2 regions of the Methylobacterium nodulans ORS 2060 genome follow, and region 1 is predicted to be linked to the other one. Evidence: riboswitches for the same ligand, from Rfam matches in the RefSeq annotation. Region 1 holds a riboswitch; the other holds the start of a gene.

What was found. Region 1 has a riboswitch for thiamine pyrophosphate ahead of thiC (phosphomethylpyrimidine synthase ThiC). Riboswitches for the same ligand answer to the same signal wherever they lie in the genome.
Region 2: another riboswitch for thiamine pyrophosphate. It lies ahead of thiO (glycine oxidase ThiO); the one in region 1 lies ahead of thiC (phosphomethylpyrimidine synthase ThiC).

Annotation. Positions count from the first base shown of each region.
Region 1 covers NC_011894.1:4,582,434-4,588,652, reverse strand. Annotated here, with positions in the region: gene MNOD_RS21355 (DUF6460 domain-containing protein) at 1-242, opposite strand, end outside; gene MNOD_RS21350 (alpha/beta hydrolase fold domain-containing protein) at 439-1,389, shown strand; gene MNOD_RS21345 (flagellar protein FlaG) at 1,550-1,924, opposite strand; gene thiC (phosphomethylpyrimidine synthase ThiC) at 2,330-4,213, opposite strand; TPP riboswitch at 4,271-4,378, opposite strand; gene MNOD_RS21335 (HNH endonuclease family protein) at 4,567-4,941, shown strand; gene MNOD_RS21330 (acyltransferase family protein) at 5,057-6,130, shown strand.
Region 2 covers NC_011894.1:7,606,730-7,612,948, forward strand. Annotated here, with positions in the region: gene thiG (thiazole synthase) at 1-441, opposite strand, end outside; gene thiS (sulfur carrier protein ThiS) at 528-740, opposite strand; gene thiO (glycine oxidase ThiO) at 737-1,945, opposite strand; TPP riboswitch at 2,016-2,146, opposite strand; gene MNOD_RS35570 (adenylate/guanylate cyclase domain-containing protein) at 2,175-3,425, opposite strand; gene rpoD (RNA polymerase sigma factor RpoD) at 3,908-5,905, opposite strand; gene dnaG (DNA primase) at 6,097-6,219, opposite strand, start outside.

The DNA.
Region 1 (6,219 bases):
TCGGCGAGGGCCCGCAGGGTGTCGTAGGCGTGGAGATAGAGCGCCCGCGGCGTGATCCCGACCATCGCCATCCCGGCGCCCACGAGCAGCGACAGGAAGACGAGCTTGACGAAGACCGTGGCCGGCGAGCCGCCGAGGAACCGGCGCAGCTCCGAGCCCGCGCGGTGCGCGCCGGACGACTCGTAGGCGCCCCTCGTGTCGTGCGAGCGGCCGGGCGGCATGGTGAATCTCGAGTCGGTCATCGGCTCCTCGCGGGCGGGGTCGGGACTCCCGGCTGCGGCGAACCGCACACACTTCCCCGCAAATGTGAATCTGATGCGTTACGTCGCCTCGCGGCACGTCGTAAAGATGGCAAGCTCTAGCGCCGGCACCAGCGTGGCGCGCGAAATTTCGACGAGGGAGACGCCCGCCACGGCCGGGCGGTGACGAGACCGGAGCATGATCGATCACGCGCTCTTCGACCCCGCCAAGGCCGATCCGGATGCCGAGCGACTCAACCGGGAGATCATGGCGGCGCAGGCCAGCGCCCCCGATCCCTGGTCGCTGCCCATCGCAGAGATGCGCGCCCTCCGCCGCGAGGGCAGCCTCGCCTTTCCGGCCATGCCGCGCAGCCCGCGGGCCGAGACCCTGGCCATCCCGGGCCCGGGCGGGCCGGTCGCGCTGCGGGTGATCCGGCCCGTGCGCAAGACGCGCGGCGCCTACCTGCACATCCATGGCGGCGGCTGGATCTGGGGGGGCGCGGACGAACAGGACCCTTGGCTGGAACGGATCGCCGACCGCTGCGGCTTCGTCTGCGTCTCGGTAGAGTACCGCCTTGCCCCCGAGCACCCCTACCCGGCCCCGATCGACGATTGCGAGGCGGCGGCCCTCTGGCTGCACACGGAGGGGCGCAAGCTGTTCGGCGTCGAGGCGCTGACGATCGGGGGCGAATCGGTGGGAGCGCACCTCTCCGTCATGACCCTCCTGCGCCTGCGCGACCGCCACAGGCTGCCGAAGGCGTTCCGGGGCGCCAACCTGTTCTCGGGGCTGTACGACCTCGGCGTGACCGCGAGCGCCCGCAACTGGGGCGAGGAGCGCCTCGTCCTCAATTCGCGCGACATACGCCGCTTCGCCGACGGGTTTGTGCCGGAGGGCGTGCCGCGCCGCTCACCGGAGGTCTCGCCGCTCTACGCCGACCTGAAGGGATTGCCGCCGGCCCTGTTCTCGGTCGGCACCCGCGACCCGCTCCTCGACGATACGCTGTTCATGTCGATGCGCTGGGCGGCGGCGAACAACGGCGGCTACACGGCGGTCTATACGGGCGGCTGCCACACTTTCATCCGCTACAAGCTGGCGATGACCGAGCGGGCCCTGGAACTCATCGAGCGCTTCCTGATGGCGCTGGCGTGAGGTTGCGCGCAGTCATAGCAACGGCCCGGGCTGCTGACGCAGCAGGTGCTGGCGCAGCGGACCGTTGATCCATCTCGAACTTTCGACACCAAGGCAAAGGCTTCGTCAGAGGCTTGGCGAAAATTCGAGAGCGGAACCAACGGTCAAATGACCGTTGGTCTCAGGCCGAGCGCGCAACGGTGGTGCCGAGCGGGGTGGTCTGCGCGGCCTGAGTTTCGCGGGCATAGGTCCTGGCGCGCAGCGCCGATTCCGAGGGAAGCTGGTCGAGGACCGAGCCCGTGGCCGGATCGAGCACCTGGAACACCATCTGCTGGCTGTCGACGTCGCGCCGGTAGCGCGCTTCAGCCTGGGCCGTCCCGGCGCGCGGGGTGTCCTCCACGATGGCGCGCTTCGCCTCGGGGCTCAGATCGAGCGTCACGGCATCAGTAAGCGGCGTCGGGTCGGCATCCCGTCCATCGGCCGGGCGGTTCGGCGGAGGCTCTGCCTCGATCGCGGCCGGCGCGGGCGGTGCCGGCAAGGACCGGATCTCGAGCATCGGGAATCCCCTGATGTTCACGTTTGGGGGATCAGAAACCCGATATCCCTACCCGCATCTTAACGGGCCGAGGCGACCACGACGTTGTGTGAAGGGCGGATTAACGGGACGGCAACGATTTGCCGTGGTTCGCCCCGCGTGGGGAAGCGGCGCCGCCGCGAGTCTGTCATACGGTTTCCGATTGATCTTTTCGAGACGAGGACGCGCGGGGAACCCCTCTCCCGAGTGGGAGAGGGGCAGGGGTGAGGGTGGAGACGGTTCCGCGAGAAGCCTGACCCGTGCCGCTGCCAGCGCGACGCTCAGTGCCTTGTTCTAACGCGTAGCACCCTCACCCCTACCCCTCTCCCACTCGGGAGAGGGGTTCCCGCGCGTCCACTTCTCCTGGACATACTCCAGGACCCCGCACTACTCCGCGGCGTCGACGTAGAGCTTGCCGCCCTCAGCCAGGAACTCGGCCGATTTCGCCGCCATGCCGGCGGCCCGGTCCTCCTCGCTCATCGCCGGCGCGGCGCCCACCACCGTCCCGGCCGCCTCCATGGCGAGGACGTCGGCGCGCAGATCCTGCGTGATCTTCATCGAGCAGAATTTCGGGCCGCACATCGAGCAGAAATGCGCGACCTTGTGGGCATCCTTCGGCAGCGTCTCGTCGTGATAGGCGCGCGCGGTGTCGGGATCGAGCGAGAGGTTGAACTGGTCCTCCCAGCGGAAGTCGAACCGGGCGCGGGAAAGGGCGTCGTCGCGCAGCTGCGCGGCCGGGTGGCCCTTGGCGAGGTCGGCAGCGTGGGCGGCGATCTTGTAGGTGATGACGCCGGTCTTCACGTCGTCGCGGTTCGGCAGGCCGAGATGCTCCTTGGGCGTCACGTAGCAGAGCATTGCGGTGCCGAACCAGCCGATCATCGCCGCCCCGATGCCCGAGGTGATGTGGTCGTAGCCGGGCGCGACATCGGTGGTCAGCGGCCCGAGCGTGTAGAACGGCGCCTCGCCGCACTCGCGCAGCTGCTTCTCCATGTTGACCTTGATCTTGTGCATCGGCACGTGGCCGGGGCCCTCGATCATCACTTGGCAGCCCTTGTCCCAGGCCACCCGGGTGAGTTCGCCCAGGGTCTCCAGCTCCGCGAACTGCGCCGCGTCGTTGGCATCCGCGATCGAGCCGGGGCGCAGCCCGTCGCCGAGCGAGAACGAGACATCGTAGGCCCGCATGATGTCGCAGATCTCGTCGAACCGCTCGTAGAGGAACGATTCCCGGTGCCCGGCGAGGCACCAGCGCGCCATGATTGAGCCGCCGCGCGAGACGATGCCGGTGACGCGCCGTGCGGTGAGCGGCACATGGGCGAGGCGCACGCCGGCATGGATGGTGAAGTAGTCGACGCCCTGCTCGGCCTGCTCGATGAGCGTGTCCTTGAACACCTCCCAGTCGAGCTTGAGGGGATCGCCCCCGACCTTCTCCAGCGCCTGGTAGATCGGCACGGTCCCGATCGGCACCGGCGCGTTGCGCAGGATCCAGCCGCGGATGTTGTGGATGTTGCGGCCGGTCGAGAGGTCCATGACGGTGTCGGCGCCCCAGCGGATCGCCCAGACCATCTTCTCGACCTCCTCGGCAGCCGACGAGGTCACGGCCGAGTTGCCGATATTGGCGTTGATCTTGACCAGGAAGTTGCGGCCGATGGCCATCGGCTCGAGTTCGGTGTGGTTGATGTTGGCCGGGATGATGGCGCGCCCGCGGGCGACCTCGTCGCGCACGAATTCCGGCGTGATGAAGGGCGGGATCGCCGCGCCGAAGCTCTCGCCATCCGCGAGCTTGGCCTCGGCCTGCTCCAGCATCGCCTTGCGGCCGAGATTCTCTCGGTGCGCGACGTAGATCATCTCCTCGGTGATGATCCCGGCCCGGGCGAACTCGTACTGGGTCGTCATCTGGCCCGGCGCCGCCTTGCGGATGGTGCGCTTCGCCGGACAGGGGGCGACCAGCCGATCCTCGCCCACGAAGCCGTTATCCTCCGGCTTGACGGCGCGGGGCGTCACGGCGGCGTAGCCGCGGGACGCGATCCAGGGCGCGCGCAGCTCCGGCAGCCCGGCCGCGAGGTCGACCTTGGCCTCGTTCTCCGTGTAGGGGCCGGAGGGATCGTAGACACGCACCGGCGCTTCGGAAGGATCGCTCAAGCCGATCTCGCGCAGGGGCACCCGGATGTCAGGCCGCCCCTCGGGACTGGCATAGACCTTCACGGAGCCGGCGATCGGCCCGGTGGTCACACTCTGCGGCAGGCCTTTGGGGGGGATGACGGGGGCGTTCATGGATCTCTCCCGGTTCGAGGAGATCCGGACCAGTGACCGTGGCGTGCGGGGGGCGAATCGCGCGGTGGTTCCCGTCCCTCCGCCGGTATGACCCGGATCAGGTTCAAGGGTCAGGGCGCGTGAAGCCCACTCTCAGCCCCATGCGGGGCCCCCCTCGGAACGCCCGAACTCTCTGCGGCGCCGGTGGATTTGTCAATTGTGCGCGATCCGCCGCAGCGCCGGGGCCTCGCCGGGCGGCCGCACGCCCCCCAGATCGGGCGGGCCGGCGGATCTCCGTCGGCCCAAGACCCGAACCCAAGACCCGAACCCAAGACCCGAGCTCAAGACCCGCGAGCCTGTCCGGAGAGAATGAGGTGGGGCGGCGAACCCGACGCTGGCGCGATGACGATCCCTCGACCCACGGCCCGCCCTCGCCCGCCGCGGCGATCTGCCCGCTCTGCGAGCGACCCATTCCTCCGGGCGCCCGCCAGAGCCGCCACCACCTCACCCCGAAGCTCAAGGGCGGCACCCACGGCGAGACGGTGCGGCTGCACCAGATCTGCCACTCGGCGATCCATGCCCGTTACAGCGAGGCCGAGATCGCCCGCCGCCTCGCCGACGTGGCGCGCCTGCGGGAGGATCCGGAAATCGCCCGCTTCCTCGCCTGGATCCGCACCAAGCCGGACGATTTCCATGCGGCGACCCGCATGACCCGCTCCCGGCGGGAGACGAAGCGCCAGCCGCGCTAGAGTCTGTCCAGACTTCGTCAACCCTTTCGTCATCGTCCGGTGATCCGAGATGCGGCCTTTACGGGTGCGGCGCCAAGATCGGGGCAACCCGGATCCCGTCCCTGCGAGGCCCGCCATGTCCGACCGCCCCCCTGCCGCACCCGGCCGTCTCGCCTGGGTCGACGTCGCCAAAGGCATCTGCATCATCCTCGTGGTGATGATGCACTCGACCCTCGGTGTAGGCGACGCGATGGGAAGCGAGGGCTTCCTGCATACGGTCGTGGCCTTCGCGAAGCCCTTCCGCATCCCGGACTTCTTCCTCCTCTCGGGGCTGTTCGTCGGGCGCGTGCTCGACCGCGACTGGCGCCTCTTCGCCGATCGGCGCGTCGTGCATTTCGCCTATTTCTACCTGCTCTGGACCCTGATCCAGTCGGCGGTGAAGTACGGGCCGATCACGGACGGGGCGGGTCCCGGCGCCTTCGCGCTTCACCTCGCCCATGCGCTCGTCGAGCCCTACTCGACGCTCTGGTTCATCTATCTGCTGGCGGTCTTCTCGGTCGCCACGAAGCTGCTGCGCCGGGTGCCCTGGCCGCTGCTCCTCGGCGCAGCCGCCCTGCTGGAGATCCTGCCGATCGAGACCGGCTCTCTTCTGATCGACGAGTTCTGCGAGCGCTACGTCTACTTCCTGGGCGGGGCGCTCTTCGCCGACCGGATCTTCGCGCTGACCGACAGCGCCCGGCGCCACGTCGCTCCGGCCCTCGCCGCTCTCGCCGCCTGGGCGGTCATGGACGGTTTCCTCGCCTTCTCACCCTCCGGCCTCGACGGCCATCCGACCCTGGCGAGCCTGCCGGTGGTGAGCCTTCTCCTCGGCGCGGCGGGCGCGCTCGCCATCGTGACGGGCGCCTCCCTGCTCGTCCGGGCTGGTGGTCCGGTAACGGCGGCCCTGCGGCACTGCGGCGAGCGCTCGATCGTGATCTACCTCGCCTTCTTCCTGCCGATGGCGGCGACCCGCCTCGCGCTGCTGAAGACGGGCGCGATCCCCGATGTGGGCCTGGCGTCGCTCGTCGTGACGGCGGCTGCGGTGGCGGTGCCGCTCGTGATCGAGCAACTTGTGCGCCACACGCCCGCGCGCTTCCTGTTCATGCGGCCGCAGGCGTTCCACATCGTGCCGGGCCGCACGGCGCCGCTTGGGACGCTTCGGAGCGCGTAGCGGATGGGATCAGGGCATGAGTTGACCACGGCTGCGCCAACCCTGGCGGATGAGCCGCAAAGGGGTTGAATGACCGTGACATCCTCTTT
Region 2 (6,219 bases), 3.0 Mb from region 1:
GACCACCGGATCGTCGTTGCAATAGGGCAGCACCACGAAGCCCGCATCGACGAGCTGGCGCGTGGCCTCGATCGTCTCCGCGACGTCCGGATAGAGCGTCTCGCGGTCGCCGATGACCTCGACCTTGATCCAGTTCGTGCCGAGCGCCTCGCGGGCGAGCTCGGCGGTCATCACGGCGTCGCGGGCGGTCTCGCAGCCGGCGGTGTTCGGCAGGAAGCGGAAGCCGGACAGCAGTGAGACCGTGTCCGAGCCATGGCCGCGCAGCGACACGCGCCGGATCGACAGGGTCGCCACCTCGGCCCCGCTCGCCCGCACCGCCTCGGCCATGATGGCCTGGGTCGGGTAGCCGGCCGTGCCGATGAGGAGGCGCGAGCGCAAGGCCGTCCCGGCGATCACCAGCGGGTCGTCGGCCTCGCGGCCGAGGGGGGCGACAATGGTCATGATCGAACTCCTGTTACGCAATCAGCTTCGTGATGATGGCCCCGTGGTCCGGGGCGGGCGCCCTCAGCCGCCCTGCATGGCGGCCCTCAGCCGCCCTGCATGGCGCGGACGATCTCGACGCGGTCGCCCTCCGCGAGCGCAGTCGCCGCCCAGTCCTGGCGGCGCACCACCGCTCCGTTGAGGGCGATGGCGAAGCCCTGCGGTCCCGGCAGATCGAGATCCGCGGTTTCCTCGCGCCAGAGCGCATCGAGGGTGGCGGCGGCGCTCTCGCGCGCCTCGCCGTTGACGGTGAGCTTCATGGGATCCTCTGCAGGCGGCTCCCGGCGCGCGCGAAGCGGCCGAGGCCGAAGGGGGCGGCGACGGCGGGGAGCGCGCCGCCGCGGACGAGTTCGCTGATCGCGGCGGCGGTGGCCGGCGCCAGCAGGTAGCCGTTGCGGTGGTGACCGACCGCCAGGGCGAGGCCGGGCAGCGCCTCGCCGAGGATCGGCGCGTCGTCGTCGGAGGTCGGCCGGAAGCCGCTCCAGACGCCCTCGATGCTCATCTCCTCAATGCCCGGAAAGGCGCGCCGCGCGCCCTCCAGCAGGGCGAACAGGCCGCCGGCGGTCAGGGTCGGGTCGAAGCCGATCTCCTCGACGGTGGCGCCGACGATGAGCTGCCCGTCGCTCTTGGGCGCCATGTGGATCTGCTCGGTCCAGACCACATGGTCGAGCCGGCCGCTGCGCTGCGTGGTCTTGAGGGCGAGGGACTGGCCCTTCAGCGGGCGCACCGGGAGCGCCAGCTCGGGCACGAGGCTGCCCTCCCCCGCCCAGGCGCCGGAGGCGAGCACGATTGTCCCGGCCCGCACCGCGCCAGCCGCCGTCCGGACGCCGACGACGCGCCCGCCGGCCCGGTCGAGCGCCTCGACCGCGCAATCCTCGACGAGGCGCCCGCCCGCGGCGCGCAGCGCCCGCCGGAGGGCCGTCATCACGCGGGGAGGATCGACCTGATGGTCCTCGGCGCAGAACAGGCCGGCCGTGACGGTGGGGCGCAGGGACGGCTCGCGGTCGCGCACCGCCGGCCCGGAAAGCCAGGCCACGTCGAGCCCCGCCCGGCGCTGCAGCTCATGCCGGAAGCGTAAGCGTTCGACCTCGTCGCGGCCGAGCGCGATCACCAGGGTGCCCTCGCGCCGGTAGTCGATGGTGAGGCCGGACGCGGCCTCCAGGTCGTCGCGGAAGGGATGCCAGAGCCGCTGGCTCTCCAGCGCCAGGGGCAGGAGCGCATCGCCGCCCGGCTCGTGCTCGGCGGCGGCGGCCAGCATGCCGGTGGCGGCGAGGCTCGCGCCGTCGCCGGCCCGCCCCTTCTCCAGCACCGCCACGGCGAGCCCGGCTTCCGCGAGCCGCCAGCCGATCGACAGCCCGATCAGGCCGCCGCCGACCACCACGACATCGGCCCGCTCGGGCAGGCGGTCGGTGGCGGGGTCGGCCTCCGCGCCGCGGCGCCGGCCGATCGGGGATGGAGAAGACATGAGCACCCTCGTCTCCACGGTAGCCCGTCGAGATTGGAGGTGCGCCCGCCGAAGTCCTTGAAGCGCCGGGTCCGCGGACCCCGTCCAATCCCTACGCCGGTATGAGCCGGATCAGGTTCGAAGGATTTCCGCGCTGATCGGCGGAAAGGCGCCGATCCATCGGTGTCTCAGCCCCTTGTCGGGGATCTCCCTGGAACGCCTGGGAATGTGGGCGAGGCCCGCGCCGCCGTCAACCGTTCCGCGCAGGCCGATAGAGCGCGATCTCCTCGGGAAACCCGTCGAGGGGGTGGCAGCCGAGCGGCTCCGGGTCGCCCCACAGGAAGTCGACGAAGGGCTTCGACATCAGGAGCGGCTCGTTCAGCACCTTGTTGAGCTTGGCGAGCCGGCTCGCGAGGTTCACGTCGCGCCCGATCACCGTGAAGTCGAGCCGCGCACCCGAGCCGACATTGCCGTAGGCCGCTTCGCCGTGATGCAGGGCGATCCCGGCCGCGATCCGGTCCGGGAAGCGGCCCGCGGCATTGGCCTCGTCGAGGCGCCGCAGGGCGGTCTGGGCGGCGGTGAGCGCGCTCTGAGCCGCACCGCCGAGCCCGTCGCCGGTCTCGCGGAAGATCGCGAGCAGGCCGTCGCCCATGTATTTCAGCACCTCGCCGCCCTCGCTCTCGATCGGCGGCACCAGGCAGTCGAAATAGGTGTTGAGGAGCTCGACGGAGGCTTCTGGCGTCAGCGAGGCGGTGAGTTGCGTGTAGCCGCGCATGTCGGCGAACAGGATCGCCGAGCGGATCCGCTCCACCTGCCCGCGGCGGATCGAGCCCGACAGGATCGCGTGGTGCGGCCCGTCGCCGACATAGATCCGCAGCACCTGGTCGAGCCGCGTGTTGAGGCCCCGCATCTCCATCACGGCCGACAGCGTCGGCACGATGAAGCGCAGGATGGCGAGGCTCTCGGCCGTGAAGCCCTCGGGCGAGCGCGTCGCGAAGGTCACGCCGTTGTTGGTGCCGTTGGTGAAGAACAGCGGCACCGCAAGATAGTGCCGGTAGCCGCCGGCCTTCAGCTCCGGGATGATCGCGAAACGATCGTCCGGCGTCTCGGCGAGATCGAGGAGCAGCCATTCGCGGGTGGCGTAGATATGCGCGAAGGGGCTCCGGGCGAGCGCCTGATCCGACGCCTCGCCGTGCGGGAACAGGCGCAGCGACACCCCATCTTCCCGCGTCCAGAACCGGCCGACCCCGGTATATTCCGAATGAAGCGCGTCGATGGCGGTGGTCGCCCGGTCGACCGGCACGCCGAGATCGTTCAGGCGCAGGGCCAGGCCCGCGAGAACGTCGCCCGATTCGGGCAGCCTTGCGCCCTCGCTCAGCAGCCAGTCGCGCAGGGCGACGCAGGCCCGGAACAGCCCGATCGGAATGGCGCTCGCCTCGGATCCGTCCGCCTCGGCCGTCGGCAGCGGATGGGATCGGTCGGTCGGCTGGGCGTGCGGCATGGGGCGGAGATGGGCAGCCCGCACGGCCAAGGCAAGGCTCCCGGTATGCTCTTGTGGCCGATGCGGGTCTTGCCAAGGTGACGTTGCGGCGACTTGCGCATCCGCGGGCCGTCGGCGTCTGAATAGAAACTGACGTGAGTGGAATCCGCCCCGCTCCTCATGCTGAGGTGCTGGCGATCGCAGATCGCGCGGGCGATCGCAGATCGCGCAGGCTGCCTCGAAGCACCCCGGACCGGTGCTCCCAGCTACCACAGCCTCGGACCAGCGGTCATGCGTGCTTCGAGGGCCGGCTGCCGCCGGCCACCTCAGCATGAGGGCCGGTGGGGCTGCCCCAGGCGGGAGCACTCAGTCATACGGCTTCCGGTCGATCCGTTCGGAGACGAGAGGGCGCGGGAACCGCGGGATCCCCTCTCCCGCACGGGAGAGGGGATCCCGCGGTTCCCGCGCCCTCTCGTCTCCGAACGGATCGACCGGAAACCGTCTCAGTTGTCGAGGAAGCTGCGCAGCTTGCGCGACCGGCTCGGGTGCTTGAGCTTGCGCAGCGCCTTCGCCTCGATCTGGCGGATGCGCTCGCGGGTCACCGAGAATTGCTGGCCGACCTCCTCCAGGGTGTGGTCGGTGTTCATGCCGATGCCGAAGCGCATGCGCAGCACGCGCTCCTCGCGGGGCGTGAGCGAGGCCAGCACCCGCGTCGTCGTCTCGCGCAGGTTCGACTGGATCGCCGCATCGATCGGCAGGACGACGTTCTTGTCCTCGATGAAATCGCCGAGATGCGAATCCTCCTCGTCACCAATCGGCGTCTCGAGGGAGATCGGCTCCTTGGCGATCTTGAGGACCTTGCGCACCTTCTCCAGCGGCATGGCCAGCTTCTCGGCCAGCTCCTCCGGCGTCGGCTCGCGGCCGATCTCGTGCAGCATCTGGCGCGAGGTCCGGACGATCTTGTTGATCGTCTCGATCATGTGCACCGGGATGCGAATCGTGCGGGCCTGGTCGGCGATCGAGCGGGTGATCGCCTGCCGGATCCACCACGTGGCGTAGGTCGAGAACTTGTAGCCGCGCCGGTACTCGAACTTGTCCACTGCCTTCATCAGGCCGATATTGCCCTCCTGGATCAGGTCCAGGAATTGCAGGCCGCGATTCGTGTATTTCTTGGCGATCGAGATCACGAGCCGCAGGTTCGCCTCGATCATCTCCTTCTTGGCCTGCCGGGCTTCACGCTCGCCCTTCTGGACCATGTGGACGATCTTCCGATACTCCTGGATCTCCAGGCCGGTCTCGGAGGCGAGGGACATGATCTGCTCGCGTAAGCTCTGGATCCCGTCGGCCCCGCGCTCGACGAAGTTCTTCCAGCCCTTGCCGCCGAGCTTGCCCACGCGCTCGACCCAGTGCGGATCGAGCTCGTAGCCCTGGTAGTGGCGCAGGAACTCGTCGCGGGCCACGCCGTGGCTCTCGGCGAGCCGCATCAGGCGGCCCTCCTGCGAGATCAGCCGCTTGTTGATGTCGTAGAGCTGCTCGACCAGCGCCTCGATGCGGTTGGCGTTGAGCGAGAGCGACTTCACGTCGGCGACGATCCGGCTCTTGAGCTCGGAATATTGCCGGCCCTGGGCTTCGCTGGCGCCGCCGCCCTGCAGGCGGGTCTCGGCCTGCTCGGCCTGGACGTTGCGCAGCTTGCGGTAGTTCTCGGCGATGGCGTCGAAGGTCTCGAGCACCCGCGGCTTCAGTTCGGCCTCCATGGCCGAAAGCGAGACGTTGTTCTCGAGGTCGTCCTCGTCCCCCTCGCCCTCCGGCGGCGGCACCTCGCCCTCGGGCGCCTCGCCCTCGCCCTCCTCCTCGCCCTCGGCCGGCCCGCCGCGGCCGTCCGGCCCTGCATAGGTCGCCTCGAGGTCGATGATGTCGCGCAGCAGCACCCGGCCGTCGACGAGCTCGTCGCGCCAGATGATGATGGCCTGGAAGGTCAGCGGGCTCTCGCAGAGCCCCGCGATCATCGCCTCGCGCCCGGCCTCGATGCGCTTGGCGATGGCGATCTCGCCCTCGCGGGAGAGGAGCTCCACCGAGCCCATCTCGCGCAGATACATGCGCACGGGGTCGTCCGTGCGGTCGGTGGGCTCCTTGGTGGTCTCGGTGCGCAGGACGGCCGGCCGGTTCTGGGCGACCTCGGCGACCTCGGTCCCCTCGCTCACCTCCTCGTCCTCGGCACCGCCCTCGCCGGCACCCTCGGCCTGGTTGTCGTCGGCCTCCTCGGCCTCGACCACGTTCACCCCGAGTTCGGAGAGCTGGCCCAGCACGTCCTCGATCTGCTCGGAGGTGAATTCCTCCTGCGGCAGCACCTCGTTCAGCTCGTCGTAGGTGACGTAGCCGCGCTTCTTGGCGAGCTTGATCATCCGCTTGACGGAGGCATCCGTCAGGTCGAGGAGCGGTCCGTCGGTCTGCTGCTCGGGGGCCGCTTCGGTCTCTTCTCGTTCCGTTGCCTTCGTCGCCATGATCAGCCTATGGTTCCGGTGCCGGCCCGCCCGAACGGGACAGGAGGCCCGCCTCGTCGGCACCGTGATGTACAGACGGGCAGCGGAGCCACCGGCCCAGCCGCCCTCGGATCTCGTTCCAATTGTGCAAGCAAGACGCTTGACTTATTGTTAACTATCCCGGTTCGAACCCCGAAGTCACGCCTGGCGCGTCAGAGGGACGCGACGCCGTCGGCCTCCTGGTCCGCATCGGCCTCGGCGGCGGCCACAAAGGCCAAGCGATCCAACACGTCGCGAAGCCACGCGAAATTCGCCTCCGTCTCCTCCTCGGCGAG